DNA from 2 places in the Actinoplanes sp. CA-252034 genome. Region 2 is predicted to be linked to the other one. Evidence: predicted binding sites of a transcription regulator. Region 2 holds the regulator's gene; the other holds the start of a gene.
The links. The regulator HrcA, encoded in region 2, represses chaperone genes, less so after heat shock. The targets are predictions, from matches to a motif close to GGTTNGCACNCTCNNNNNGAGNGTGCNAACC.

Region 1: a site for HrcA is predicted at 6,299-6,329, ahead of groES (co-chaperone GroES). Genes of this name have one in related genera too.

Annotation. Positions count from the first base shown of each region.
Region 1 covers NZ_CP191846.1:710,482-725,517, forward strand. Annotated here, with positions in the region: gene tsaD (tRNA (adenosine(37)-N6)-threonylcarbamoyltransferase complex transferase subunit TsaD) at 1-315, shown strand, start outside; gene ACQPZW_RS03395 (hypothetical protein) at 325-579, shown strand; gene ACQPZW_RS03400 (ABC transporter transmembrane domain-containing protein) at 622-2,349, shown strand; gene ACQPZW_RS03405 (ABC transporter ATP-binding protein) at 2,346-4,130, shown strand; gene groL (chaperonin GroEL) at 4,135-5,787, opposite strand; gene groES (co-chaperone GroES) at 5,860-6,174, opposite strand; gene ACQPZW_RS03420 (THUMP-like domain-containing protein) at 6,392-7,588, shown strand; gene ybaK (Cys-tRNA(Pro) deacylase) at 7,598-8,089, shown strand; gene ACQPZW_RS03430 (sugar ABC transporter substrate-binding protein) at 8,338-9,426, shown strand; gene ACQPZW_RS03435 (ATP-binding cassette domain-containing protein) at 9,493-10,296, shown strand; gene ACQPZW_RS03440 (sugar ABC transporter permease) at 10,293-11,549, shown strand; gene ACQPZW_RS03445 (ROK family protein) at 11,596-12,774, shown strand; gene ACQPZW_RS03450 (tetratricopeptide repeat protein) at 12,836-13,714, shown strand; gene ACQPZW_RS03455 (insulinase family protein) at 13,711-15,036, shown strand, end outside.
Region 2 covers NZ_CP191846.1:1,325,710-1,340,745, reverse strand. Annotated here, with positions in the region: gene ACQPZW_RS06180 (HIT domain-containing protein) at 1-233, opposite strand, end outside; gene ACQPZW_RS06175 (beta-glucosidase family protein) at 308-2,713, shown strand; gene ACQPZW_RS06170 (class I SAM-dependent methyltransferase) at 2,766-3,548, shown strand; gene ACQPZW_RS06165 (16S rRNA (uracil(1498)-N(3))-methyltransferase) at 3,576-4,310, opposite strand; gene dnaJ (molecular chaperone DnaJ) at 4,489-5,625, opposite strand; gene hrcA (heat-inducible transcriptional repressor HrcA) at 5,660-6,682, opposite strand; gene hemW (radical SAM family heme chaperone HemW) at 6,809-8,008, opposite strand; gene ACQPZW_RS06145 (enoyl-CoA hydratase-related protein) at 8,040-8,804, shown strand; gene ACQPZW_RS06140 (hypothetical protein) at 8,895-9,755, shown strand; gene ACQPZW_RS06135 (diguanylate cyclase) at 9,869-11,509, shown strand; gene ACQPZW_RS06130 (GlsB/YeaQ/YmgE family stress response membrane protein) at 11,792-12,073, opposite strand; gene lepA (translation elongation factor 4) at 12,156-14,036, opposite strand; gene ACQPZW_RS06120 (MOSC domain-containing protein) at 14,125-14,934, opposite strand; gene ACQPZW_RS06115 (DUF4240 domain-containing protein) at 15,014-15,036, opposite strand, start outside.

The sequences.
Region 1 (15,036 bases), 620 kb from region 2:
TCGGCGAGCTTCCAGGAGGCGGTCTGTGACGTGCTGACCGCGAAGGCGATCGACGCGTGCCGGGCCAACGGGGTGCGGACCCTGGTCATCGGCGGTGGTGTGGCGGCCAACTCGCGCCTGCGGGTGCTCGCCGAGGAACGCGCCGCGAAACACGGGATCGCGGTGCGCGTACCCCGCCCGGGTCTGTGTACCGACAACGGCGCCATGGTCGCAGCGCTGGGCTCGCATCTGGTCGCGGCGGGGGTGGCGCCGAGCCGCCTGGACCTCCCGGTGGATTCGGCCATGGGTTTGACCGAGGTCAGTGTGCCGGGGTAGGAAGCCTTCATGATCGCGCGGATGTGGGAGGTGCGGGCCTCGCGTAGTGGCTTCGACGAGCTGCTGGCCTGGGTCTGCGACACGGCGGTGCCTGCCCTGGAGGTACTGCCACAACATGTGTCGAGTGACGTCTATTCGTCCACCGATCAACGCATCGTCGTCATCACCAAATGGCGCAACTCCCCGGAGAACCTGCGTACCCCGCCGGAGAACCTGGTGGCACGCGCTCCGCACGTCTGGGATTTCAACCCCGTCGATCGTTGACCGGTCGCAGTCGGCGCACCTCGGCTTTACCGTCGGGGCCTGATGCGAAGACTGCCTGTGAACGATCCCGGTGTCCCCGACTCCCGATCCGCCACCCGATATCTGCTCTGGCTGATCCGGCGTTCCCGCCTGACGGTGACCGCCGCCGCGCTGCTGGCGATCGCCTGGATGGGATGCCAGGCGCTGGTGCCCGCGGTCGTCGGCCGGGCCGTGGACGCGACCGTCGACCGGGACGCGACAGCACTGTCGGCTTGGGCGGCCCTGCTGCTCGCTGTGGGGCTGGTGCAGGCGTTCACCGGCATCGCACGGCACCGGTTCGCGGTCACCAACTGGCTGTCGGCCGCCTTCCGCACCGTGCAGGTGGTGGTCCGGCAGGCGAACCGGCTGGGCTCCACGCTGCCGCGCCGGCTCGACACGGGTGAGGTGGTGGCGATCGGCACGTCCGACATCACACACATCGGCAGCGCCGTCGACATCACCTCACGTGGCATCGGCTCGCTGCTCGCCGTGATCACGGTCACCGTCGTGTTGCTGCACACCTCGGTGCCGTTGGGGCTGGTGGTGCTGCTGGGCGTGCCGTTGCTGATGTCGGTGGTCGGGGTGCTGATCCCGCCGCTGCACCGGCGCCAGCGTGCCTACCGCGATCAGCAGGGCCACCTGACCGGGCGGGCCGCCGACCTGGTCGGCGGGCTGCGCGTGCTGCGCGGCGTCGGCGGCGAGGCCACCATGGCGGCCCACTACCGGGCCGAGTCGCGGGCGCTCGCCGCGGCCGGTGTGCACACCGCGCGGATCGAGTCGCTGTTGGAGGCCGCGCAGGTGCTGCTGCCGGGCCTGTTCCTGGTGCTGGTCACCTGGCTGGGCGCGCGATTCGCGGCGGACGGGCGGATCACCGTGGGGCAGCTCGTGGCGTTCTACGCCTACGCCGCCTTCCTGGTCGCGCCGCTGCGGCAGCTCACCGAGGCGATCGACAAGATGACCCGCGGGCACGTCTCCGGCCGCCGGGTGGTGACGATGCTGCGCGAGCGCGGCGACCTCCCGGACGCACCGGATCCGGCGCGCCTCCCGGCAGGCGATCTGGTGGACCACATCTCGGGCGTACGGGTGACGCCCAACCGCCTCACCGCGATAGCCGCCACCGCTCCCGTCGACGCGGCCCGCATCGCCGATCGGCTGGGCCGGTACGCCGACGGCGCCACGATGGGTGGTGTCCCCCTCATGGCCGCGGCCCTGTCCGAGGTGCGGGCCCGGATCCTGGTCGCCGACAACGAGGCGCGCCTGTTCTCCGGCCGGCTGCGGGCGGACCTCGACCCGTACGACACCGGCTCTTTGGAGAGGGCTTTGGACGCCGCCGCGGCGACCGAGACGGTCGAGGCGCTGCCGGACGGCCCGGACACCGTGGTGACCGATCGCGGCCGGGGCTTCTCCGGTGGCCAGCAGCAGCGGCTGCGCCTGGCGCGGGCCTTGATCGCCGACCCGGAGGTGCTGGTCCTGGTGGAGCCCACGAACGCGGTGGACGCGTGGACCGAGGCCCGGATCGCCGAGCGCCTACGGGTGGCGCGAGCCGGCCGCACCACGGTGGTGTGCACGAACAGCCCCCTCATGCTGAGCCAGGCCGATCATGTGTGTTTCGTCGAGGACGGCCTGGTGGTGGCCACCGGCCCGCACGCCGGCCTGTTGAGCACGGCGCCCGCCTACGCCCGTCTGGTCCGGCGCGGCAACGGATCCGGCTCCGACGACAAGCGTGAGGAAGCCGGCGAGGACCGGTCGTGAGCCGGCGGCTGCCGGTCGCGGACGCCGCGCAGGTCCGCCGGTACGCCCGTGACCTGATCCATCGCCACCCCGGCCTGTTCCGTGCCACGATCAGCCTGCACGTGGCCGCCGCGCTTGCCGGTCTGGCCGGGCCCCGCCTGCTCGGCGAGTTGGTCCAAGGCGTCCACGATCGCGTTCCGATGTCCGATCTGGATCGCCTGGCCCTCGCCATCGGCGGGTTCGTCCTGGCGCAGACCGTGCTGATCAAATGCGCCCATCTGGCCTCGGCGCGGCTGGGGGAGCGGGTGCTGACCCGGCTTCGTGAGGAGTTCGTCGACCGGGTGCTTGCCCTGCCGCTGTCCACGGTGGAGTCCGCCGGATCCGGCGACCTGCTCACCCGGACCACCCGGGATGTCGACGCGCTGTCCAAGTGTGTCCGGTTCGCCGTGCCGGAGACGCTGATCGCGTTGATCACCCTTGCGCTCGTGGTCGGGGCGCTGCTGCTGGTCAGCCCGATCTTCGCGGCGCCGTTGCTGATCGGGGTGCCGATCGTGGCGGCCGGATCGCGGTGGTATCTGCGGCACGCGCCCCGCGGATACCTGCGACAGAACGCCGCCTACTCGGACGTGACCGAGGGGCTGACCGAGACGGTGGAGAGCGCGCGTACGGTCGAGGCGCTCGGCCGCCAGCGGCAGCGGGTGCGGCGTACTGACGTCGACCTGCGGCGATCCTGGCGAGCCGAGCGGTACACGCTGCGCCTGCGGACGGTGTGGTGGCCGGTCATCGAGATCAGCTACGTGGTCCCGATGGTGCTCACCCTGCTCATCGGCGGCTGGCTCTTCATGCAGGGCCGGGTGACGCTCGGCGCGCTGACGGCCGCGGTGATCTACGTGCAGCAGCTCGTCGATCCGCTGGACCGCCTGGTCGGCTGGCTCGACGAGCTGGAGGTCGGCGCGGCCGCGCTGGCCCGGCTCCTCGGTGTCACCGCCGGGCCCCCGCCGCCGGTCACCGGCGCCGCGGAGCCGGCCGGCACCCGGATCGAGGTACGCGACGTGCGCTTCGCCTACGAGCCCGGACGCGAGGTGCTGCACGGCGTCGACCTCGTCCTCGAACCCGGCGAACGGCTCGCCGTCGTCGGGGTCTCCGGGGCCGGGAAGTCCACCCTCGGCCGGCTCCTCGCCGGGGTCCACCGGCCCACCTCGGGCAGCATCACGGTCGGCGGCGTGCCGCTGGAGGCGCTGCCACCCGACCGGCTGCGCGCCGAGGTCGCTCTCGTGACCCAGGAGCACCACGTCTTCATCGGCACCCTGCGGGACAACGTGGCGATGGTCCGGCCGGGCGCGCAGGAGGGGGAGATCCGGGCCGCGCTCACCGCCGTACAGGCCCTCGCCTGGGTCGACGAGTTGCCGGACGGGCTGGACACGATGGTCGGCGCGGGCGGCCTGCCACTCACCCCGGCGCAGGCTCAGCAGGTGGCGCTGGCCCGGCTGGTGATCGCCGACCCGCACACGCTGGTGCTCGACGAGGCGACCGCGATGCTCGACCCCCGGGCCGCCCGGGACCTCGAACGGTCACTCGCGGCGGTGGTGAGCGGGCGGACCGTGGTCGCGATCGCGCACCGGCTCTTCGCGGCACACGACGCCGACCGGGTGGCGGTGATGGACGGCGGCCGGATCGTCGAGCTGGGATCACACGACGAGCTGGTGGCCGCGGGTGGGGCGTACGCCGCGCTGTGGAGCTCGTGGCAGGGCGCCGAAATGAAGAAGGCGCGCCCCGAGGGCGCGCCTTCTCCGTCGAGCTAGCCGGTCAGAAGCCCGGACCGTGCTGGTGGCCGTGCCCGTGACCGTGACCGTGCCCGTGTCCGCCGCCGGCGGCCGGAGCCGGCTCGGCCGGCTTCTCCACGATGAGGCTCTCGGTGGTGAGCAGGAGCCCGGCGATCGAGACGGCGTTGGAGACCGCGTTACGGGTCACCTTCACCGGGTCGATGATGCCGGCCGCGGCCAGGTCGACATACTGGTCGGTGGCCGCGTTGAGGCCGTGGCCCCAGCCCAGCTCGTTGACCTTGCCCACCACGACGTAACCGTCGTGGCCGGCGTTCTGCGCGATCCAGCGCAGCGGCTCGACGAGCGCCTTGCGGACGATGCCGACGCCGAGCGCCTCCTCGCCGGTGAGGCCGAGGTTGCCCTCGAGCTCCTTGGCGACCTGGGCGAGGGCGGCGCCGCCGCCGGGGACGGTGCCCTCCTCGACGGCCGCCTTGGTCGCCGCGATGGCGTCCTCGATGCGGTGCTTGCGCTCCTTCATCTCGACCTCGGTCGCGGCACCGACCTTGATCACCGCGATGCCGCCGGAGAGCTTGGCCAGCCGCTCCGAGAGCTTCTCGCGGTCCCAGTCGGAGTCGGACGCCTCGATCTCCTTGCGGATCTGCGAGACCCGGTCGGCGACGTCGGAGGAGTTGCCGCCACCGTCGACGATGGTGGTGTTCTCCTTGTCCACGACGATCCGCCGGGCGCTGCCCAGCGACTCGAGGCCGACCTGGTCGAGCTTGTAACCGAGCTCGGGGGCGATCAGCTCGCCGCCGGTCGCGATCGCGAGGTCCTGCAGGATCGCCTTGCGGCGGTCACCGAAACCGGGCGCCTTCACCGCGACGACCTTGATGGTCTTGCGCAGCGAGTTGACCACCAGGGTGGACAGGGCCTGGCCCTCGACGTCCTCCGCGATGATCAGCAGCGGCTTGCTGGTCTGCAGCACCTTCTCCAGCAGCGGGAGCAGCTCCTCGATGCTGGAGATCTTCTGAGTGGTGATGAGGATGTGGGCGTCCTCGAGCACCGCCTCCTGCGCCTCGGCGTCGGTCACGAAGTTCGGCGAGATGAAGCCCTTGTCGAACTGCAGACCCTCGGTCACGTCGAGCTCGGTGAGCAGCGCCGAGCCCTCCTCGACGGTGATGACACCGTCACGGCCGACCCGGTCCATCGCGTCGGCGATCAGCTCACCGATGTTCGCGTCCTGCGCCGAGATGGTGGCCACGTTGGCGATCGCCTTGTGGTCGTCGACCTCGACGGCCTTGGCGAGCAGGGCCTTGGAGACGGCCTCGGCCGCCCGGTCCATGCCGCGCTTGAGGCCGATCGGGTTGGCGCCGGCGGTCACGTTGCGCAGGCCCTCGCGGACCAGCGCCTGCGCGAGCACGGTCGCCGTGGTGGTCCCGTCGCCGGCGACGTCGTTGGTCTTGGTCGCCACCTCCTTGACCAGCTGGGCGCCGAGGTTCTCGTACGGGTCGGAGAGCTCGATCTCCTTGGCGATGGTGACGCCGTCGTTGGTGATCGTCGGCGCGCCGAACTTCTTGTCCAGGACGACGTTGCGACCGCGCGGACCGAGGGTGACCTTGACCGTGTCGGCGAGGGTGTTGACGCCGTGCTCCAGGAGGTGCCGGGCGCTGTCTGAGAAGCTGAGGATCTTCGCCATGAATGGTCCCTTCACGCACCAGCGCCCTGCCCCGAGCTATCGGAACAGGGCGCAAGCGCAATCAGTTAGGTCTTACTTCTCGATGACCGCGAGGACGTCGCGGGCGGAGAGCACCAGGTACTCCTCGCCGGCGTACTTGACCTCGGTGCCGCCGTACTTCGAGTAGAGGACGACGTCGCCGACACTCACGTCGAGCGGGACGCGGTTGCCCTTGTCGTCGATCCGGCCGGGGCCGACGGCCAGGACGGTGCCCTCCTGGGGCTTCTCCTTGGCGGTGTCGGGGATCACGATGCCGGAAGCGGTCGTGGTCTCAGCCTCGTTCGCCTGGACCACGATGCGGTCCTCGAGCGGCTTGATCGCAACCTTGGTCGCGGTAGTCACGGGCATACCCTCCTGGGTATCAGGTTTCGCCGGCCGTGAAACAGGCCGGTCAATGCCTCATGCCACCGGGCGGGGCCGTCGTCGCGGGTGCCGGTCCGCCTGGTGCCTAACCGCCACGGAGGACCCGGGCGGCTGGCACCCTCATGTCGAGAGTGCTAACGCCGAGACTATGCCGGAACTAGCACTCCGTCAACCAGAGTGCCAACCAGTCACGCCAGGGAGAATGCCTATCGTGAGCCCTGAGTCGTTGCAACTGTTGCGTACCCCCGAGGGGTTGAAAGCCCTGGCCGCGGCGGCTGAGGTGACCGGCGGTGAGCCACTCGCCGCTGCCTCGGCCCTACGGGCCCGGGGCTTCGGCGCGGAACTCTCCGCGGCCGCCTTGACCCAGGCTAGTTTGCGCGAGCGCGCCGCGATGAAGTTCGGCCCGGACGCCGCCGGGATGTTCTTCACCAGGGCCGGCCTGGAGCAGGCGACCCGGGCCGTGGTGGCCGACCGGCGGGCCGCGCGGCTCGCCGCCGCGGGCGTCCGGACCCTCGCCGACCTGGGGTGCGGGCTCGGAGCGGACGCGCTCGCCGCGGCCCGGCAGGGCATCACGGTGTACGCCGTGGACGCCGATCCGGTCACGGCGGCGATGGCGGCCGCGAACGCCGAGGCGGCCGGGCTCGGCGACCGGATCACCGTGGAGTGCGCCGACGCGACCACGGTGCCGGTGGAGCGGTACGACGCGGTCTTCGCCGACCCGGCCCGGCGTCAGGCCGGCCGCGGCCGGGTGTTCGACCCGAAGGCCTACTCCCCACCGTGGGACTTCATCGCCGGGCTGCCCGGCCGCACCCCGCGCACGGTTCTCAAACTCGCGCCCGGCATCGACCACGCGCTGCTGCCGCCGGGCGCCGAGGGGGAGTGGGTGAGCGTTGGCGGTGACCTGGTCGAGGCCGCGTTCTGGTGTGGCCCGCTCGCCGAGGTCCCGCGCCGCGCCACGCTCCTCGCCCCCGGCGCGGGCCCGGCCGCCGGGCTGACCGGCACGGGTGAGATCCGGGCCGAGGTGGGGCCGGTCGGTGCCTGGATCTACGACCCCGACCCGGCGGTGGTCCGTTCGCACCTGGTCGCCGAGTTCGCCGCGTCGGTCGGCGGACGGCTGGCCGACCCGGAGATCGCCTACGTCTACACCGACGACCCGGTGGACACGCCGTTCGCCCGCCGGCTCGGCGTGACCGAGGTGCTGCCGTTCTCCCTCAAGCGGCTCCGCGCGCTGCTGCGGGAGCGTGGCGTCGGTGTGCTGGAGATCCGCAAGCGGGGCTCGGCGCTGGTGCCCGACCAGTTGCGCAAGGACCTCCGGCTGTCCGGGCCGAACACGGCCGGGCTGGTCCTGACGCGGGTGGAGGGGGCACCGATGGCGCTGCTCACCACCGCGGCGATGTAGTTTGCGCGGATGGCCAAGAAAGCGGCCGGTACGCCGGCCACCGTCGTGCTGACCACGGAGCGGGTGGCGCATGCGCTGCACCCGTACGAGGTGTCCCCCGACGCGCCCAACTACGGGGCGCTGGTGGCCGAGGCGCTGGGTGTCGCTCCGGAGCGGATGTTCAAGACCCTGGTGGCCGAGGTGGACGGCGCTCTCGTGGTCGGGGTCGTGCCGGTCACCGGCGACCTGGACCTCAAGGCGCTGGCGTCGGCGGCCGGCGGCAAGCGGGCGGCGCTGGCCGATCGGGCCGCCGCCGAGCGCAGCAGTGGTTACGTGCGCGGCGGGATCAGCCCGCTCGGGCAGCGCAAGCGGCTGCCCACGGTGATCGACGACTCGGCGACGGGGCTGGATCTGATGTATGTCTCGGCGGGTCGCCGCGGCCTGCAGGTGTCCCTCGCGCCGGCCGATCTGATCAGGCTGACCGGCGCGATCGTCGCCCCCATCCGGGCCGGGGTGTCCTGACGCGATGTTCTTCGGGTTTCGTCCCACTTACCGAACCCGACCTACTTAGCGTTGTCTCATGCAGAGCACGTTGCCGATTCGTTACGCCGGGCTTCGACATAGACCGACATCGGCGCTTGTGTTCCCTGTCACCGGAGGAATACGTTGCCGGACACAACAAACTGCCCAGCAGCGATTCTCCCAGACGCTGTTGTCCTGACAAATCCGAACGGAAGTTCCGGATTTACCCCCGGAAGGACATATAGGGAATGCGTAATCGAATGCTAGCCCTGTCCGCGGCCGGCCTGCTGGCCGCGGGAGGTCTGTCCGCCTGCACCTCCGAGGGTGGCTCCAAGGGTCGCGGCTCGGACGCGGTGATCGGCGTGATCCTGCCCGACACCAAGAGCTCGGCCCGCTGGGAGACCGCGGACCTGAAATACCTGGCCGAGGCGTTCGCCGCCGCGGGCGTCCCGGCCGACATCAAGAACGCCCAGGGCGACAAGGCGTCGTTCCAGACCATCGCCGAGGGCATGATCCAGACCGGCGTCAAGGTCCTGATGACCGTCAACCTGGACTCCGGCACCGGCAAGAACGTGCTGGACAGCGCCCGGAAGGCGGGCATCCACACGATCGACTACGACCGGCTCACGCTCAGCGGCGGCGCCGACTACTACGTCTCCTTCGACAACGTCGAGGTCGGCAAGCTCCAGGGCCGGGGCCTGGTGGACTGCCTCGCCGAGAAGCGGGTGTCCACGCCGGTGGTCGCCTTCCTCAACGGCTCACCCACCGACAACAACGCGACCCTCTTCAAGGAGGGCTACGACTCGGTCCTCCAACCGAAGTTCGACTCGGGCGAGTACCTCAAGGGCCCGGAGGACGCGGTTCCGGACTGGGACGGCGCCAAGGGCGGCACGATCTTCGAGCAGCAGCTCACCAAGGATCACAAGATCGCCGGCGTGCTCGCCGCCAACGACAGCCTCGGCAACGCGGCCATCGAGGTCCTGAAGAAGAACAAGCTGAACGGCACCGTCCCGGTGACCGGTCAGGACGCCACCGTCCAGGGCCTGCAGAACATCCTCATCGGCGACCAGTGCATGACCGTCTACAAGGCGATCAAGAAGGAGGCCGCCGCGGCCGCCGCGCTGGCCATCTCCCTCGCCCGTGGCGAGACCCCGACCACGGCGACGGAGACCGTGATCGACCCGGAGTCGAAGGCCCCGGTCAAGGCGCTGCTGCTCAGGCCGGAGGCGATCACCAGGGAGAACATCGAGGTGGTCCTCCACGACGGGTACGTCACCCGGGAGTCACTCTGCACCGCGGCTTTCGTGACGGCCTGCACCGAGGCGGGAATCAGCTGAACCCGGCGACGACGCCGCCCCGGGCCTCCCGCGGGCGGCGCCCCAGCCAATGAAGGAGAGACATCCGTGGCCGCGACACCCCTACTGGAGCTACGCGGGATCGACAAGAGCTTCGGTCCCGTCCAGGTGCTGCACGACGTCGGCATGAGCGTCTACCCCGGCGAGGTCACGGCACTGGTCGGTGACAACGGCGCCGGCAAGTCGACGCTGGTCAAATGCATCAGCGGCATCTACACCATCGACGCGGGCACGCTTCTCTTCGACGGCCGGCCGGTCACCGTGCACAGCCCACGGGACGCCGCCGATCTCGGCATCGAGGTCGTCTACCAGGACCTCGCCCTCTGCGACAACCTGGACATCGTCCAGAACATGTTCCTCGGCCGGGAGCAGAAACGCGGCATCGTCCTGGACGAGCCGACGATGGAGCAGATGGCCGCCGAGACGCTCGCGAGCCTTTCGGTACGCACCGTCAAGTCACTCCGCCAGCTGGTCGCCAGCCTCTCCGGGGGCCAGCGGCAGACCGTGGCGATCGCCAAGGCGGTGCTCTGGAACAGCAAGGTCGTCATCCTCGACGAGCCGACCGCGGCTCTCGGCGTGGCGCAGACCGCGCAGGTGCTCGAGCTGGTCCGCCGGCTGGCCGACAACGGTCTCGGCGTGGCGCTCATCTCCCACAACATGAACGAGGTCTTCGCGGTCTCCGACCGGATCGCCGCGCTCTACCTGGGCCGGATGGCCGCCGAGGTGAAGACCAGCGACGTCACCCACGCCCAGGTCGTCGAGTTGATCACCGGCGGGCGCAGCGGCAACCTGGGTCTCCCGCCGGAGGGGCCCACCGACTTCGCCGACCTCATGCCGGGGAGCCACCTGTGAGCATTTCGACGTACGACATCCCCGGCGGTGTCAAGATCGCCAAACCGACGGTCGCCGGCCACTTCCGGGACTATCTGGGCCGGATCCGCGGCGGTGACCTCGGTGCCCTGCCCGCCGTGCTCGGCCTGGTCGTCCTCACGCTGATCTTCGGCGCCGCCCGTCCCCACTCGTTCTTCAGCGCCGGCAACCTGGCGAACCTCTTCAACCAGGCCGCCGGCCTCACCATGATCGCGATGGGGCTGATCTTCGTCCTCCTGCTGGGCGAGATCGACCTCTCCGCCGGGTACGCGGCCGGCGTCTGCGGTGCGGTGATGGCGATCGTCCTGACCGAGTGGGGCTACGCCGAGCCGCTGGCGCTGATCGGGGCGCTGGTCACCGGCGTCGTGATCGGCCTGGCCCTCGGCATCCTGGTGGCCAAGATCGGCATCCCGTCGTTCGTGGTCACGCTGGCGGCCTTCCTCGCCTTCCAGGGCGTCCTGCTCAACCTGCTCGGCGAGGGCAAGAACCTCTCGATCCCGGACGGCTTCATCAAGTCACTGAACAAGGACAGCCTCCCGGTCTCCTGGAGCTGGGGGCTGGCCATCGCGTCGGTGGCGGTCTTCGCGCTGTTCCAGTTCGTGCGCTACCGCGGCCGGGCCGACCGGGGGCTGCTCACCGAGCCGGTCGGGATCACCCTGCTCCGAGTCGCCGGCATCGCGGCGCTGATCCTGACCATGACCGCGATCCTCACCCAGGAGCGGGCGATCAACCCCGGTGTCGCCTCGCTCAAGGGCGTGCCGATCGCGGCGCTGGTGATCGGTGGCTTCCTGGTGCTGTGGACGCTCGTGCTCGGCCGGACCTCGTACGGCCGGCACGTCTACGCCGTCGGCGGCAACCCCGAGGCCGCCCGCCGGGCCGGCATCGCGGTCGACCGGATCCGCATCTCGGTCTTCGCGATCGGCTCGTTCATGGCCGCGATCGGCGGGATCATGCTGGTCAGCCGGGCCGGGTCGGTCGACCCGAACACCGGTGGCAGCAGCACCCTGCTCTACTCGGTCGGCGCCGCGGTGATCGGCGGCACCAGCCTCTTCGGCGGCAAGGGCAAGGTCATCCACGCGGTGATCGGCGGCGCGGTGATCGCGGTCATCGACAACGGCATGTTCCTGATGGACTTCTCCTCCGGGACGCGCTACATCTTCACGGGTGTGATCCTGCTCATCGCCGCCGGTGTCGACGCGCTGGCCCGGCGTCGCGCGGCGACCGGCAACCGGTGATCAGGGCCCGATGAACGAGACGACGGGGCCGGGGTCGGGTTCGCTGATGCGGGCCGGCCCGAGTCAGGAAGAGGTCCGCAAGCACAACCTCGGGACGCTGCTGCGCTACGTGCACATGCACGGCGCGACGTCCCGGGCCGAGCTGACCACCCGGCTCGGGCTCAACCGCAGCACGATCGGCGCCCTGACCGCCGACCTGATCGGTGCGGGACTGGTCAGTGAGGCGGCGCCACGCGAGACCCGCCGGGCCGGCCGGCCGTCGCTGGTGGTGCGGCCCGAATCCGGGCGGGTGTACGCCTACGCGCTCAGCATCGAGGTGGACCGGCTGCGGGCGGCCCGGGTCGGGCTGGGCGGCCGGATCCTGGAGCAGTACGAGACCGAGCGCCCCCGCGGCATGAGCGCCGGCGAGGCGGTCCGCCCCCTGGCCCGTTACGTCCGCACCATGCGCTCCGGGGCCCCCGCCGACGGCCGGTGCGTGGGCAGCGCCGTCGCCGTGGCCGGCATGGTGCGCCTGGAGGACGGCATGATCCGCCTGGCGCCGACCATCGGCTGGGTGGACGAGCCGATCGGTGAGGCACTGCGCAGTGAGCTCCAGGAGTTCGGACCGCTGAGTGTCGGCAACCACGCCGACGTGTGCGTGCTGGCCGAGCACTCGCGTGGGGCCGCGGTCGGCTCGGACAACGTCATCTACCTGTACGGCGACGTCGGTGTCGGCGCCGGGATCGTGGCCGGCGGGCGGCGGGTGCACGGGCACGGCGGCTACGGCGGTGAGGTCGGCCACATGGTCGTCAACCCGTACGGCCGAACGTGCAGCTGTGGCTCCCGGGGCTGTTGGGAGACCGAGATCGGCGAGCACGCCCTGCTGCGCCTGGCCGGGCGGGAGGACCGCAGCGGCCGGGAGGCGGTGCTGGCCGTGGTGGACGCCGCGATGCGCGGGGACAGCTCGGCACAGCACGCGTTGCGGCAGGTCGGCGACTGGGTCGGGTTCGGAGTCGGCAACCTGGTGAACATCTTCAACCCGGAGGTCGTGATCTTCGGCGGCACCCTGCGCGACGTCTACCTCGGTGCCGCGGCGCAGATCCGTAGCCGGCTCAACGCGGTCGGGCTGCCCGCCTGCCGCGAGCACGTCCGGTTGCGTACGCCCGAGCTCGGCCCCGACGCGGCCCTGATCGGAGCGGCCGAACTGGCCTTCGAGCACCTCCTCGACGACCCCCTGGTGTCCTGATCGGACGTTTTGGTCCACCGTCGTGAATGGGCGCTGCCCCCGAAGATCTATGCTGCCCGCCATGCTCCCGCGTCAACCGGATCTGGACCCGGCAGCCGCCTATCCGCGGATCACCGGTCTGCGGGTCGCCCTGGACTCCGGGGACTGGCCGGCGTGCCGCGCCGTCCTCGACGCCGCCGAGCCGGTGGAGCGCACCGAGCTGACCATGATCGGCCTCACGGAGCCGGGCCTGGAGACGTTCCTGCGGGGCGTGCTGGACGGCGATCCGGGTGACGGGGCGGCCGCCGTGCTGCTCGGCCGGCACCTGATCGAGACAGCCGACCCGGTGCGGGCCGAGCGGCTGCTCGTCGACGCGGCTGCCCGCAGCCCTCGGGACCCGGCGATCTGGACGGCCCGCCTGAGCACCGCCGGTGACCTGGGGCTCGCCCGGTCCGAGGTGGACCGGCGGTACGCCCGGCTCGCCGAGATCGACCCGCACCACCTGCCCGGGCAAAGGCGGTACCTTCTGCGGCTGTGCCCGCGACCAGGCGGCGACTGGGAGCCGGCGCACACGTTCGCCCGTACGGCAGCGGGGTCCGCGCCGCCCGGATCGTTCGGACCGGTGCTGATCGCCGAGGCCCACCTGGAGCGCTGGCGGGAGGAGCACCGCCGGAGCCCGTCCGCGGGACGCCGCTATCTCGCCGCCGACGAGGTCCGTGCCGAGTTGCACGAGGCCGCGCGACGCTCGGTGTGGCACGCCGACTTCCGGCACGCGCACGGCTGGGTGCGGGTGGTGAGTACGTTCGCGATGGTGTTCGCCCTGCTCGACGACCGGCCCGCCGCGGACTCGCTGTTCACCGCGCTGGGCGACCTCGGTTCCCGGCACCCGTGGGCGCACCTGGGCGATCCGGGCCAGGCGATCGTGAAGTATCGGAGACGGGCGCGGGGAGGCGGCACATGAGGCGACTGGAGGTCGACGGGATCCCGGCGGTGCTCGCGCCGGTGACCGGTCCCGCGCACGCCGGCCTGGTCTTCCGGGTCGGCACGGCGGACGAGCCACTGGCCCGGCGCGGCATCACCCGCCTGGTCGAGCACCTGGTGACCGACGGGTTGGGAGTGACCGGCCGGACCAGTTGGACGACCGGGCCGGAGCACACGTGGTTCCACGTGCAGGGCTCACCGGCCGAGATCACCGAGTTTCTGACCGGCGTGTGCGGAGCGCTGAGCAACCCGCCGACGGAGCGCCTCGCCACCGTGCGTGACCTGGTCCAGGGCGCCCGGCCCGACCGCGACCCACTGCCGATGTGGCGGCACGGCGCCCGTGGCTTCGGTGTCGTCAGCTATCCGGAGTGGGCGCTGCCCGGCCTCACCGAGGCGCACCTCCGCGAGTGGATCGCCCACTGGTTCACCCGCGACAACGCGGCGCTCTGGCTGGCCGGCGACGTGCCGGAGGGCCTGCGCCTGGACCTTCCGGCCGGGATCCGGCAGCCACCGCCGCCGGCCGCCACGACACTGCCGGCCACCCCGGCCTGGTTCACCGGTGGCGTCGGCTGGGACACGGTGATCGCCCGCGGGCCCGGCGCAGCGGTCTTCGCCAACGTGCTGGAACGCCGGGTGCACCGCGAGCTGCGTGACCTCACCGAGCAGATCCGCACCGAGTACGTTCCCCGGTCGGACGGCACCGCGCGGATCCTGACCGTCGCCGATCCACTGCCTGGCCGGGCCGAGGCGGCCCTCGGCGCCCTGGTCGATGTGCTCGCCGCGGTTCGGGCCGGGCAGATCGACCCGGACGAGGTGGCGGCCGTGGTCAAACTCACCGCTGAGGGCCTCCGCGACTCCGAGTCACGGGGCGCCCGCCTGCCCGGGCAGGCGTTCAACCTGCTCGCCGGGCGCGAGGTGCAGACCCTGGAGGAGGCACTGGCCGAGGTGCGGGCGGTCACCGCGGCCGAGGTGGCCGGGGTGGCGACCGAGGCGTACGCCGCCGGCCTGCTGATGGTCCCGCCCGGCAGCACCGCCGAGTGGGCCGGATACACCGCGGCCCCGGCGATGTCGGACACCGTGCCGCCCGGCCGTGTCCATCGTGGCCGCCGTGACCGTGCCCTGCGGTTGATCAGCGGCGACGAGGGTGTCGGCGTGACCGGCCACGGCGTGGTCGCCGCCGTCCGCTGGGACTCCTGCGCGGCCCTGCTGGCATGGCCGGACGGCGGCCGTCGTCTGATCGGCGAGGACGCGGTGACGGTCCGGGTCGAGCCGACCCTCTACCGGGGCGCCGACCGGGTGGTC
Region 2 (15,036 bases):
TCCAGGCCTTCGATCTCGGCGACCTTCGCGGCGGCGGCCAGCACGTCGGCTGCCGCGGCCGGGTCGGCGGCGAGCGCGGTCACGTCCGCGTGGTGGGCGACCGGGATCACCAGCACGTGGGTGGGCGCCTTGGGGTCGATGTCCCGGAAGGCCACCGTCGTCCCGGTGCGGTGCACGATGGTCGCGGGGATCTCGCCGGCCACGATCCGGCAGAACAGGCAGGAGTTTTCCACCTGATGGATCTTATGGGCCGGACGTGGGCTTAGATGGTCGACGGACCCTCCGACACACCCCTGGGAGCGCTCTCATGATCGACCTCGACCCGTTACTCCAGCAGCTCAGCCTGGAGGAGAAGGTCTCGCTGCTGACCGGCCGGGACTTCTGGTCGCTACCGGCGATCCCCCGGATCGGGCTGCGCTCGCTGGTCATGTCGGACGGCCCGGTCGGCGTCCGCGGCACCGGATACACCCCCGACGACCCGTCCGTCGCCCTGCCCAGCCCCACCGCGCTCGCCGCCACCTGGGACGTGGCGCTGGCCCGCCGGGCCGGCCGGCTGCTCGGCCAGGAGTCCCGGCGCAAGGGCGTGCACCTGCTGCTCGGCCCGACCGTCAACCTGCACCGCACCCCGCTCGGCGGCCGGCACTTCGAGTGCTACTCCGAGGATCCGCTGCTGACCGGCGAGATCGCCGTCGGCTTCGTCGAGGGCGTCCAGCAGCACCACGTCGGCACCACGGTGAAGCACCTGGTCGGCAACGACTTCGAGACCGACCGGATGACCGTGGACGTGCGGATCCCGGAGCGGGCGCTGCGCGAGCTGTACCTGGCGCCGTTCGAGCGGGTCGCGGCGGCCGGCGGGTGGGGCGTGATGAGCGCGTACAACGGGGTCAACGGGGCGCCGATGGCCACGAACGGGCGCATCCAGGACGAGATCCTCAAACGCGAGTGGGGCTTCGACGGGGTGGTCGTCTCCGACTGGCGTGCGGCCCGTGACACGGTGGCGTCCGCGCTCGGCGGCCTCGACATCGCCATGCCGGCGATGGACAACCCGTGGGGCACGGCGCTGGTCGAGGCGGTCCGGTCGGGCGCCGTCGGCGAGGACGTGATCGACGACAAGGTACGCCGTGTGCTGCTCCTCGCCGCGCGTACCGGAGCCTTGGAGGTTCGCTCGGAGACGCCTGACCTCCCGCTCGACGAGGACGGCGACGACGTGGCGCACGACGTGGCCGTGGGCTCCTTCGTGCTGGCCCGCAACGTCGACTCCGCCCTCCCGCTGGAGCCGGCCGAGCTGACCCGGGTCGCGGTGATCGGCGCCCTGGCCACCGACGCGCGGGTCCTCGGCGGCGGCAGCGCCCAGGTCACGCCCCGTCACGTGATCTCACCGCTCGACGGTCTGCGCCACGATCTGCCCGGGGTCGACGTGGCGTACGCGATCGGCGCCGACCCGCGGCCGTTCCTGCCGGCCGCGCAGGGCCCGGACTGGGCGCCGTTCCGGTTCGTCATCCACGATCACGACGTTCCGGTCGAGACGGCCACCATCCGCTGGCTCGGCGACCCGCCCGGCGGTCTCGACGTGGCCGGGATCACCACCCTCGAGTTGCGGACCGAGCTCACCCCCGAGGTGGCCGGCGAGCACCTCCTGGCGGTCTCCGGGTTCGGCGCGTTCGAGCTGATCGTCGGCGCGGAGAAGCTCTACGAGGGCTCGCTGCACCCGCCCGGCACCGGCCGGGCCGACCTGCTGCTGCACCCGCGGGAGCAGCGATTCGCGGTCACGCTGGAGGCCGGGGTCCCGGTCCCGGTGCTGCTGCGGCAGACCTTCGAGGCGGGCGCGGCCCACTCGGTTTCGACCACGCTCGGTCACCGGGCGCCGGGTCCCGACGAGGAGGGGCTGATCACCGAGGCGGTCGAGCTGGCCGCCCGGTCGGATGTCGCGGTGGTCGTGGTCGGCACCACCGAGCAGGTCGAGTCGGAAGGCTTCGACCGTACGTCGCTGGCCCTGCCCGGTCGTCAGGACGAGCTGGTGTCCCGGGTGGCGGCCGCCAACCCGCGGACGATCGTCGTGGTCAACGCCGGTTCGCCGGTGCTGCTGCCGTGGTCGGAGGAGGTGGCGGCGGTGCTGCTCACCTGGTTCCCCGGCCAGGAGGCGGGCGCCGCGCTCGCCGACGTGCTGCTCGGGGTCGCGGAGCCGGGCGGGCGGCTGCCGACCACCTGGCCACGCAGCGAGAAGGACTGCCCGGTGCTCGACGTCAAGCCTGCGGACGGCACGCTCGGTTACGACGAGGGCATCTTCATCGGCTACCGGGGATGGTTGCGGCAGGCGGCCGACCCGCTGTTCGCCTTCGGTCACGGTCAGGGCTACACCGATTGGTCGTACGACCACCTGGCGTACTCGGGGTCGGAGGTGCGGGTGACCGTCACGAACACCGGCTGGCGCACCGGCCGTGAGGTCGTGCAGGTCTACCTGTCGCCCGGCGCCGACACCCCGGCCACCTCCCCGGCGCCGGACGGCTCGCCGGTCGAGCGGCCGGAGCGCTGGCTGGCCGGCTTCGGCACCGTGGACGCCGAGCCGGGCGAGTCCGTCACCGTCACCATCCCGATCCCCGAGCGGGCCTTCCAGGTGTGGAACGACGGCTGGCAGACGGTCCCCGGCGCCTACACGGTGATCGCCGCCCACGCCCTCGACGACCCGCGCCGCTCCGTCGAGATCACCGTCTGACCGTGCTTCCGGGGCGGGGCCGACCGGTCCCGCCCCGGCTAGGTTGGCGGTCATGACGACGCGCGAACGTGGACAGGTCTTCGGCGAGCTGGCCGAGGAGTACGACCGGATCCGCCCCGGCTACCCGGCCGACCTGGTGACCGACGTGCTGGAGCAGGCCGGTCCGGGCCCGGTCCTGGAGGTGGGAGCCGGCACCGGCAAGGCGACGGCGCTGTTCGCCGCCCGCGACATCGACCTGACCTGCCTGGAGCCGGACTCCCGGATGGCGGCCGTGCTGCGCCGTACCGTCCCCGGAGTCCCGGTGATCGAGTCCACCTTCGAGGCGTGGACCCCCGACCGCGGCTACGGCCTGGTGATCAGCGCCCAGGCCTGGCACTGGGTCGACGCGGACCGCCGCAACACGCTGGCCCACGCCGCGCTCGCCCCGGGTGGCCTGCTCGCCCCGTTCTGGAACGTCTTCCTCCTGCCCGACCGCGATCTCTACACCGCTCTGGCCGCCGTCGACGCCCGGCACGGCCTGACCGGCCGGCAGTCCCCCCACTCACTGCACGTCGACGACGTGCCGGACGCCCCGCGCCCGTTCGCCGAGCAGTGGCCGGAGCTGGCCGGCATCGAGAAGCTCTTCACCGACCTGCGGACCCTGCGCTACCGGGCCACCCGCTCCTACACCCTCGCCGAGTACCGCGCCCACCTGCACTCGATCTCCCTGTACCGCATGCTCGACGAGCCCCGGCGCGACACCGCGATCGACGACACCATCGCCGTCATCGAGGCCCACGGCCCGACGATCGACTTCGCCGTCCACACCTATGCGGCCCTGGCCCGCCGCCCGTAGCGGACAGCCGGGAGATCCCATCGACCGTCACCAGCGGCCGAGGCGGGTGGCGAGCACCGCGAGAGCGGCGACGCCGGCGGTCGAGGTACGCAGGACCTCGGCCCCGAGGCGCACCGGCATCGCCCCGGCCTCGCGGAAGGCCTCCAGCTCGGCGTCGCTGACACCGCCCTCCGGGCCGACGACCAGCACGACGTCTCCGGAGTCGGGCAGCTCGGCCGTGGTCAGTCGCTCGGTGGCCTCCTCGTGCAGCACGAACGCCCCCGAGGCCGCCGACAACCGGGCCGCGACCTGCCTGGTCGAGCAGTCCGGGTCCCCGCCGACGACCGGCAGCCACGACCGCCGGGCCTGCTTGGCGGCCTCCCGAGCGGTCGCCGCCCACTTGTCGCGGGCCTTGGCTCCCCGGTCGCCACGCCACTGGGCCACCGACCGCGACGCCGCCCACGGCACGATCTCGTCCACGCCGACCTCGGTCATCGCCTGCACGGCCAGCTCACCACGGTCGCCCTTGGCGATGCCCTGCACGACGACCAGGCGCGGGTCGGCGGGCGGCTCCCCGGCGACGCTGAGGATCGCCAGGTCGACGCTGCCGCGCCCGACCGTGGTCACCTCGGCCCGCGCGGTGCCGCCGCGGCCGTCGGCGAGGATCAACGTCTCACCGGCACGCAGCCGCTGCACGGTGGCGGCATGATGCCCTTCCGGCCCGTCGAGGGTGAACGACGATCCGGTGGGCAGGCTCTCGACCAGGAACAGCGGCGCGGACATTCCCGGAACGCTACCGAACGCAACCCAGCCGGCGGCTCCCGCCCGACCTCTCCCCGCGGAATGATCGGAGCAGGAGGAAGCCGGGTGTGCGAGGTGGCACACCCGGCGTCCAGCGCACAGTTGATCAGCGCCCAGATGACCAGCGCAGGTGATCAGCGCAGGTGATCAGCGCAGGTGATCAGTGACCGTTGAACGCGTCCCGCATGCGGCTGAAGAACCCGCCCTGCTTGCTCAGCTCGGCGACGTCCTCCCCACGGGTCTTGGCGAAGTCACGGAGCATCCGCTCCTGGTCGGCGGTGAGCTTGGTCGGCGTCTTGACGTCGAGGTGCACGAAGAGCTCGCCGCGACCCTGACCACGCAGGTGCGGGACGCCCTTGCCCCGGATGCGCAGCGTGCTGGCGGGCTGGGTGCCCGGCTTGACCTCGATGTTCTCTTCGCCGTCGAGAGTCTTGATGGTCATCCGGGTGCCGAGAGCCGCCGCCGTCATCGGCAGGGTGACGCGGCAGTGCAGGTCGTCGCCCTTGCGGGAGTAGACGTCGTGCGGCCGCTCGTGGATCTCCACATACAGGTCGCCGGCCGTACCCCCGCCGGGGCCGACCTCGCCCTGCTGGGCCAGGCGGATCCGCATGCCGTCCTCGACGCCCGCCGGGATCTTGACGGTGAGCGAGCGGCGTGTCCTTATCCGGCCGTCACCGGCGCAGGTCGGGCACGGGCTGGGGATGACCGTGCCGTGGCCCTGGCAGTTCTGGCAGGGACGGGACGACACGACCTGGCCGAGGAAGGTGCGCTGCACCGACTGGACCTCACCGCGGCCGGAGCAGACCTCACAGGTCGACAGGTGGGTGCCGGGCGCGGTGCCGGCGCCGGAGCACTGGGTGCAGAGGACCGCAGTGTCGACGGTGATCGGCGCCTCCACCCCGAAGGCGGTCTCCACCAGGTCGAGCTCGAGCCGGAGGATCGCGTCGGCGCCGGGACGCGTGCGCGGGCGCGGGCCACGGGAGCCACCGCCCGCGGCCGTGCCGAAGAACGCGTCCATGATGTCCTGGAAGCCGACGAACGGGCCGGCGCCACCGGCTCCACCGGGCATGCCGCCGCCCGGCGCGAGCGGGTCGCCGCCGAGGTCGACGATCTGCCGCTTCTGGTCGTCGGAGAGCACCTCGTACGCCGCGTTGATCTCTTTGAACTTCTCGTGCGCTTCCGGATCCGGGTTGACGTCCGGGTGGTACTGCCGAGCGAGTTTGCGGTAGGCGCGCTTGATCTCGTCGTCGGTTGCCTCCCGGCTCACACCGAGAATTCCGTAATAGTCCTTGGCCACGGGGTTTGGAGTCCTCAATGTCTGCGCGAATCCGTCAATTCTGTGCCAACAGGTCGCCAACGTAGCGTGCCACTGCACGAACGGTAGCGATAGTGCCGGCGTAGTCCATCCGGGTGGGGCCCAGCACGCCGAGCCCCCCGACGATCGTGGTACCCGGTCCGTAACCGCTGCTCACCACGGACGCCGACCGCAGGTTGTCGATCTGGTTCTCGTCACCGATCAGGACCCGGGTGGTCCGGGGCTCCAGATCGCCGATGAGCTTCAGAAGGATGACCTCCTCCTCGAGAGCCTCGAGAACGGGCCGCAGCGTGCCCTGGAAGTCCAGCACACCCCCGCGTGTCAAGTTGGCAGTACCCGCCAGGGCGAGGCGCTCCTCACTCCGCTCCACCAGAGTCTCCAGCAGAACCGACGCCAGGCAGGTCATCGACGCGCGGCGCTCGGGGGCCGACTCCTCGACCAGTTTCTGCACGAGGAGGGGGGTGTCGGCGAGCCGCTGCCCGGCCAGTTTCTCGTTGACCCGCAGTCGCAGCTCCCACACCTCGCCGTCGGCGACCGGGCCGGGCATCTCCACGAGCCGCTGCTCGACCCGCCCGGTGTCGGTGATCATCACGAGCATCAGACGGGTGGTGGAGATCGGCACCAGCTCCAGGTGGCGGACCGTGGAGCGGGACAGACTCGGGTACTGAACGACGGCGACCTGGCGGGTGAGCTGGGCCAGCAGGCGAACGGTGCGGTGCACCACGTCGTCGAGGTCGACGGCGCCGACCATGAACCGCTCGATGGCACGGCGCTCGGCCGGGCTCAACGGCTTGATCTTGGTGAGCCGGTCGACGAAGAGCCGGTAGCCGGCGTCGGTGGGCACCCGGCCGGCGCTGGTGTGCGGCTGCCGGATGTAGCCCTCCTCCTCCAGCACCGCCATGTCGTTGCGGACAGTGGCCGGGGAGACGCCGAGCTTGTGCCGGTCGACCAGAGCCTTACTGCCCACCGGCTCCTGGGTCTCGACGTAGTCCTCGACGATCGCCCGGAGCACCTCGAGCTTGCGGTCATCCAGACTCATATGACCCCTCCCCCTGCTGGCACTCCCGCTAATAGAGTGCCAGTCTACGTCGCGGGCGGTCGCAGCGCGATGATCGAAAGTACGTACCGGCCTCGGATTTCGGGGCCGGACGGGTCAGACCGGCCTTTACAGCACGTCGCGGACGACCGCGTCGGCCAGCAGCCGGCCCCGCAGGGTGAGTGCGAGCGTCCCCTGTTCGTACGCCCCCGGCTCCAACAGCCCGTCGGCCAGGGCCTGCGCGGCGCCCGTGGCGTCGACCCGGTCCAGCGGGATGCCGTCCCGCAGCCGCACCCGGAGCATCACGTCCTCCATGTGCCGGTCGGCGTCGGTCAGCAGCTCCCGCGCCTGCCCCGGCGACATCCCTTCGGCCAGGCGTTTCGCGTACGCCGACGGGTGTTTGACGTTCCACCAGCGCACGCCGCCCACGTGGCTGTGCGCGCCCGGCCCGAGTCCCCACCAGTCGGCGCCGGTCCAGTAGAGCAGGTTGTGCCGGCACTCCCCGCCCGGCCGCGCCCAGTTGGACACCTCGTACCACCCGAAGCCGGCCTCGCTGAGCGCCGCCTCGGCGGCCAGGTAACGGTCGGCGGCCACGTCGTCGGACGGGTAGGGCAGCTCGCCCCGCCGCATCCGCCCGGCCATCCTCGTGCCGTCCTCGACGATCAGGGCGTAGGCGCTCACATGATCCACGCCGGCGTCGACGACGCTCCGCAGCGAGCGCGCGAAGTCGTCCGGGCTCTCCCCCGGCGTCCCGTAGATCAGATCCAGGTTGACGTGCTCGAAGCCGGCCTCCCGCGCCTCGATCGCGGCCTGCGGGGCACGGCCGGCGGTGTGCCTGCGATCGAGCACCCGCAGCACGTTGTCGGCCGCCGACTGCATGCCCAGCGAGATCCGGGTGAACCCGGCGCTCCGCAGCTGCCGTAGGTAGGCGGGATCGACCGACTCCGGGTTGGCCTCGGTGGTCACCTCGGCGCCCGGGGCGAGCCCCCAGGTGTGGTCGATGCCCTCCAGGATCCGGCCCAGATCACCGGCGTCGAGCAGGGTGGGTGTGCCGCCGCCGACGAAGACGGTGTCGACCGGGCCGGGCTCGATCACCCGGGCCGCGAGGGCCAGCTCGGCCAGGACGGTCTCCGCGTACTCGTCGCGGCTCGCCCCGCCGCCCAGCTCGCTGGCCGTGTAGGTGTTGAAGTCGCAGTACCCGCAGCGGCTGGCGCAGAACGGGACGTGCACGTAGACGGCGAACCCGTTCTTGCCCACCTCGCGGGTGGCTTCGTCGGGGAGGGACCCGTCGGTGGGTACGGGTTCGCCATCGGGGAGTGCGCCGGCCATCCGTCAAGTGTGCACGTCTTACAGTTCCGGCATGGATCTGGTCCGTACCGTCACCGCCGCCGGCGTGACCACGATGACAATCGACAACCCCGCCAACCGCAACGCGCTCTCCACCGCGCTGCTCGGGCAGCTGCTGGACGCGCTCGCCGCGTCGGCCGCCGACCCGGAGAGCCGTGTGGTGGTTCTCACCCACGAGGGCCCGGTCTTCTCCTCCGGCGTCGATCTGAAGGAGACCGCCGCGGCCGGTCCCGGTGACCGGCTGCCCGCCGAGATGCTCGCCGACGTGCTGGCCGTGCTCTGGGAGTTCGGCAAGCCGGTGATCGCCCGGATCGCCGGGCCGGCCCGGGCCGGCGGCCTCGGCCTGATCGGCGCCGCCGACATCGCGGTCTGCGTGCGGTCGGCCACCTTCGCCTTCACCGAGGTCCGGCTCGGCGTGATCCCCGCGGTGATCAGCTCCACCGTGCTGCCGCGGCTGTCGCCCCGGGCCGCCGCCGACCTCTATCTGACCGGTGACGTCTTCGACGGCGCCCGGGCTGCCGAGATCGGCCTGGTCACCGCGGCCGTCGCGGACGACGATCTGGACGGCGCGGTGCAGCGTTACTGCGCCTCGCTCGTCCGGGGCGGCCCGCTCGCGCTCGCCGGCACCAAGCAACTTCTGCGGCGTACGAGGGCCGACTCGATCCGGGCCGACCTGGCCGATCTCGCGCACCGCTCGGCCGGATACTTCAAGTCCGCCGAGGGCCGGGAGGGCGTGGCCGCGGCTCGGGAGAAGCGCGATCCGAGCTGGATCCACTGACCGCCCCGGTCGGGTGCCCCCGGCCACAGTGACGCCGGGCCACGGGCGCTCGTTGTCTAGGCTTGGCGTCCGGCGGCAGAGGAGGGGTGGGTGCGCGCGAAGCCGATCGTGGGCCTGATCGCCCTGCTGTCCGTGGCCGTGGTGGCCGGCGTGGTCGTCCTGATCAACAATCTGGCCGGCTCGATCACGCTGCCCGTGCTCGGTCCCGAGTGCACGGTCCGCGCCGACGGTCAGGTCACCCTGGACACCGCGCAGATGGCCAACGCGGCGACCATCGCCGCGATCGGTGTCCGGCGCAACATGCCGGAGCAGGCGATCGTCGTCGCGCTGGCCACCGCCTTCCAGGAGTCGAAACTGGAGAATCTGGACAGTGGCGACCGCGACTCGGTCGGCCTCTTCCAGCAGCGGCCCAGCCAGGGGTGGGGCACTGTCGAGCAGATCAAGGACCCGCGCTATTCGGCCGGCAGGTTCTACGCCGCTCTCAAGAAGGTCAAGGGCTGGGAGGAGATGCGCGTCACCGACGCCGCCCAGCGGGTGCAGCGGTCCGCCTACCCGGAGGCCTACGAGAAGTGGGCCGACGAGTCCAAGGTGCTGGCCGCCGCGCTGACCGGCCGTGCCACCGGCGCCGTGGAGTGCGTCGTGCCGGACGTTCCGGCGGTGCGCGGCGCCGAGGCGGCCGCCGCGCTGTTCAGCAGCCTCCAGCTGGACTGGGGCAAGAAACTCACCGGCCAGGCCCGCAGCGCCGAGGCGGCCGGCCTCACGGTCGAGGTCGCCGACGCGAGCGTCGGGTGGCGGTTCGCGCACTGGCTGGTCTCGCACGCCTCGGCGACCGGTCTCGAACGGGTACGTTTCGGTGATCTCGAATGGCACGCACCCGAGGGAAAGTGGCAGCCGGTCACGGACGGCAGCGGAGCCGGTACAGCGAAGGTCGTCGCGGAGGTGTTCCATTGAGACAACTCTGGAAGTATCGGTGACTAGCCGTAATGTCTCGCATGCCCGAGAGTGGTAGCGCTACGTATACATCCACATGGACACTGCGCAACCACCCTGGTACTAAGTAGGTCGTGCTGAGGGCGATCGAGTGGATCCTGCTGGGGTCGGGCAGCGCCGGCGCGATCCTGTGGGGCGTTCACCGGCACCGCCCGGCCCGGCGTGCGCCCTGGCTGCTCCTGGCCGGCGCGGTGGCCACCCTGGCGATCGGCGACGTCTTCTACGCGTACGACCGGATGCCCTTCGCCGACACCGCCTACCTGGTGATGTTCGCCCTCGTCGCGCTGAGCCTGCTGCAGTTCACCCGGGGTGGCGCGCTCCTGGTCGACCGGGCCCGCCTGATCGACCTGGTGGCGTTCGCCTGCGCGGGCATGCTCGTCGTCTGGGTCTTCGTGATCAGCGTGGACACCCGCTTCCAGACCGTCTCCCCGGCCGATGTGATCGGCGATCTGCTCCTGCTCGGCGTCGCCGTGCGCCTGGTGGCCGCCGACCACCGCAACGTCGCCGCGATCCTGCTCGTCACCGGCTCGGCCGGCATGCTGGCCGGCGACGTGTTCTATCCGCTCAGCGGCGAGAGCCCGGCCGCCGAGTCCGCCTACGTGCTGCTCTACCTCGCGTGGGGGCTGTCCGCGCTGCACCCGTCGATGACCGGGCTGACCGAGCCACGGCCGGCCCGGCTGTCGCCGTGGCGGTTCCGCGACACCATCCTGCTCGCCCTCTCCGCCGCCACCCCGCCGTGCGTGCTGATCATCGAGGCCCTCTCCGGGCCGGTGCGCAACGGCGTGGTGATCGCGGTCACCGGCGCGATCACCCTGCTGCTCACCATCACCCGGCTGGCCGACGCCGTCCAGCAGCACAGTCAGGCCCTCACCCGGGAACGTGGACTACGAGCCGCCAACACCGCGCTGGTGGCGGCCGCCGACGCGCCGGCCGTCGAGAGAGCGGTCCGCGCCGCGGTCAGCCGGCTCCTCCCGACCGGCAGCGTCCGCCGTGTGATCCTCGCCACCGACGACGGGCGGCTGTCCTCGGAGGGCCTGCCGGCGGCGCCCGCCGACGCCGGGACCCGCAGCTGGTGGACGGGCACGGCCGCCGCGGACGAGCGCACCCTGATCTGCCCGCTCCGGCTGGAACCGCTCGCGGTGGCCCGGCCCAGCGGCGGCGCCCTCGTCATCACCGGGCGGCGGGAGGCCCTGACGGCCGGCCGCGACGCGCTCGAGGTGCTGGCCGGGGAGACCGCCCTGGCCCTGGACCGGATCACCCTGGTCGAGGCGGTCGGCCGGCGGGACAGCGATCTCTACCTGCGGGCCGTCACCGGCAACACCGCGGAGATCATGGCGGTCGTCGACTCCGACCACCGGATCCGCTATGCCAGCCCGGGCCTGCGACGTCTGACCGGCGGCGGCGACCTGCCGCCGCTCACCGCCCTGGACGATCTGGTTCATTCAGACGACCGGGCGGCGGTACGGCGGGCCCTGCGCACCGAGGGCGACGGCACGGTCTACTGCGCCCTGTCCCGGCCGGACGGCACCCACGTGTTCGTCGCGATGGCGTACCGGGATCTGCGGCACGACCGCCTCGTCCAAGGCCTGGTCGTCACGCTGAGGCCGGTCGGCAACAGCGGCGCCGTGACCGATCCCGCACCGCACCACGAGCACCAGGGCGAACTACCCGCCTGGGTGAACCGGCGCAGCGCCCGCGACAAGTTCCGCTACTGATTCCCGCGACCGCCACACCCTCCGGCTCCGCCCGACCGACCCCGCTGCCGGGCCGCTCGCTTTCGCCCAGCGGGCTCTCCTGCCAAGCCGTACTTCTTCACCGGGCCGGGTTTCTACCGGGCCGGGTTCTGCCGGCCCGTACCCCTTCGTGAGGTCGGCCGTCCGCTGGGGCCGTACACCCTTCGCCCCGGCCGGTCCTCTATCGGCGACCCGGAAGACGAAGAACGCGAGAAGCCGGCCCCATCGCTGGGGCCGGCTTCTCGCGTTTGGTCAGACCGCGCGTCAGCGGGTCAGGTGGCGACGGCCACGGGTGCCGGCGACCAGGGCGACACCGATCGCGGCCAGGACGACCTGGAAGAAGAGCTCGATCCAGTCGAAGCCCTTGGTGTCGGCCACGCCGAGCGCCCGCGCCAGCACGGTGCCCAGCAGCGCGGCGACAACACCGACGACCAGGGTCAGCCACAGCGGGATGTTCTGCTTGCCCGGCACGACCAGGCGGCCGAGAGCACCGATGATGAGGCCGACGATCAGGGCGACGATGATGCCGGTAAGGGTGAGTTCCATCGGGATCCTCCTCGGGGGTGGAGCTTGTTGGTTGCGTCCGTCGAGCCCCAGAGTTCCCGACGCCCCGAGAAATCAAACCGCCCTATTTTTTGGTTGTCCCCTTGGTGTCACCGGTGTCCGACGTCGACAGCGCGGCGATGAAGGCCTCCTGTGGAACCTCCACACGGCCGACCATCTTCATCCGCTTCTTGCCTTCCTTCTGCTTCTCCAGCAGCTTGCGCTTCCGGCTGATGTCACCGCCGTAGCACTTCGCGAGCACGTCCTTGCGGATCGCCCGGATCGTCTCGCGGGCGATGACCCGGCTGCCGATGGCCGCCTGGATCGGCACCTCGAACTGCTGCCGCGGGATGAGTTTCTGCAGCTTGGCGGCGATGGTGGTGCCATAGGTGTACGCCTTGTCCTTGTGCACGATCGCACTGAAGGCGTCGACCGGCTCACCGTGCAGCAGGATGTCGACCTTGACCAGGTCGGCCACCTGCTCGCCGGAGGGCTCGTAGTCGAGTGACGCGTACCCCTTGGTCTTGCTCTTCAGCTGGTCGAAGAAGTCGAAGATGATCTCGGCCAGCGGGAGTGTGTAGCGCAGTTCCACCCGTTCGGAGGACAGGTACTCCATGCCGAGCAGGCTGCCTCGGCGGCTCTGACACAGCTCCATGACCGCGCCCACATACTCGTTCGGCACCAGAACTGTGGCTCTCACCACAGGCTCGTGGATCTCGGCGATCTTGCCGGTCGGGAACTCGCTCGGGTTGGTGACGATCGAGTCCTTCCCGTCCTCGGTGAACACCTGGTAGACCACGTTCGGCGCGGTCGAGATCAGGTCCAGCCCGAACTCGCGCTCCAGCCGCTCGCCGATGATCTCCAGGTGCAGCAGGCCCAGGTAGCCGACACGGAACCCGAACCCGAGGGCCGCCGACGTCTCCGGCTCGTAGGTGAGCGCCGCGTCGTTCAGCTTCAGCTTGTCCAGAGCGTCACGGAGCGCCGGATAGTCCGAGCCGTCGATCGGGTAGAGACCCGAATAGACCATCGGCTGCGGTTCCTTGTAGCCGCCGAGCGCTTCCTTCGCAGGCCGGATGTTGCCGGTGATCGTGTCGCCGACCTTCGACTGGCGCACGTCCTTCACGCCGGTGATCAGATAGCCGACCTCACCGACCCCGAGCGCGGTCGCCTTCTCCATCTCGGGCGAGACGACACCGATCTCCAGCAGCTCGTGCACGGCGCCGGTCGACATCATCTTGATCTTGTCGCGGGCCTCGATCCGGCCGTCGATCACGCGGACGTACGTGACGACGCCGCGATACACGTCATACACCGAGTCGAAGATCATCGCGCGGGCCGGAGCCGCCGCGTCACCGACCGGAGCCACGAACTGCCGCACGATCTCGTCCAGCAGGTGATCCACGCCGACACCGGTCTTACCGGACACCCGGAGCACGTCCGACGGCTCACAGCCGATCAGCTTCGCCAGCTCCTCGGCGTACTTCTCGGGTTGCGCCGCCGGCAGGTCGATCTTGTTGAGCACCGGGATGACGCGGAGGTCGTTCTCCATCGCCAGGTACAGGTTGGCGAGGGTCTGCGCCTCGATCCCCTGCGCGGCGTCGACGAGCAGGACGGCGCCCTCACAGGCGGCCAGGCTGCGGGACACCTCGTAGGTGAAGTCGACGTGCCCCGGGGTGTCGATCATGTTCAGAACGGCGGTGTCGCCCTGCTTGTCGCCCTCCCGGACGGTCCAGGGCATGCGCACGGCCTGCGACTTGATGGTGATGCCGCGCTCGCGTTCGATGTCCATCCGGTCGAGGTACTGCGCGCGCATCTGGCGCGGGTCGACCACCCCGGTGATCTGCAGCATCCGGTCGGCCAGCGTCGACTTGCCGTGGTCGATGTGGGCGATGATGCAGAAGTTGCGGATGCGGCTGGGATCGGTCGATCCGATCACGTTCACGCCGGGGTCGAGCGGTCCAGGCACGGTCTTCCGTTCTTCTCGGGCTTGGCTGCGGGCGCCGACTCAACGGCCGACGCCCCCTATCGTCCCACGCCCGGAAGGGCAGGTCCGATCACACCCGTTCCAGCGGCACGGGCGAACCCGGCGGAGGCTCGACCACAACCGGATCCCCGGGGCGAATCACCCCACCCCGCAGCACGACGGCCATCACCCCGGCCTTGCGAACCACGTTGCCGTCGGCGTCCTGCGCCAGAACCTCCTTCAACAGCCCGGTCTGGTACCCGTTGATCTGCACACACGGATTCCGCAGCCCGGCCAGCACGACCGCCGGGCGCGGATCGTCACCGGCATCACGCCCGGCCGCCGCCGCCACGGCCGCCGCGGCCCGCGCCGTCGCCTCGTCCAGGGTGGCCGCCTCCGCGGCCGCGAGCACTCCGGCCAGGGCCACCCGCCCGTCGCTCCCACCACCCGACCCGGCGTCGCCGTCGGCGACCCCAGGCGGTCCGGCAGCACCGTCGGCCACCCCTTTCGAGCCGGCAGCCCCGGTCCCGACGCTGCTCGAACCGGGCCCGCCGTTCCCCACGCCGCCCGGCGGGCCGAAGCGGAGGATCGTGCCCGGCGACATGCCGAGCAGGTCGAGGCCGCGGGTCGTCACGTTCTCCCCGAGCCCGCCGGCGGGCACCTCGAAGCCCTTATCCGCGACCTCGTCGAACAGCTCGGCCTGAATGAGATGCACCTGCCGGAGGTTCGGCTGGGTGGGATCCACCTTCACCCGATGGCGGTGCCGCACGTGCACCCCCGCGTGCACGTCACCCTCCACACCGAGGCCCGCCACCAGCACGATCTCGTCCCGGTTGGGCTTGGTGAAGGTGTAGGCACCGTTTCGGCTGACCGCGGCGATCGTCCCCGACTCATCACTCATGCCGCGAGTCTCGCCGCTCCGCGACCGCGGGCTCGACCCACTTCCCAGCAGACGGCACGCCGGCCGGGACGCGGGAAGCTCAGTCCGGTGGCTCCAGGAACA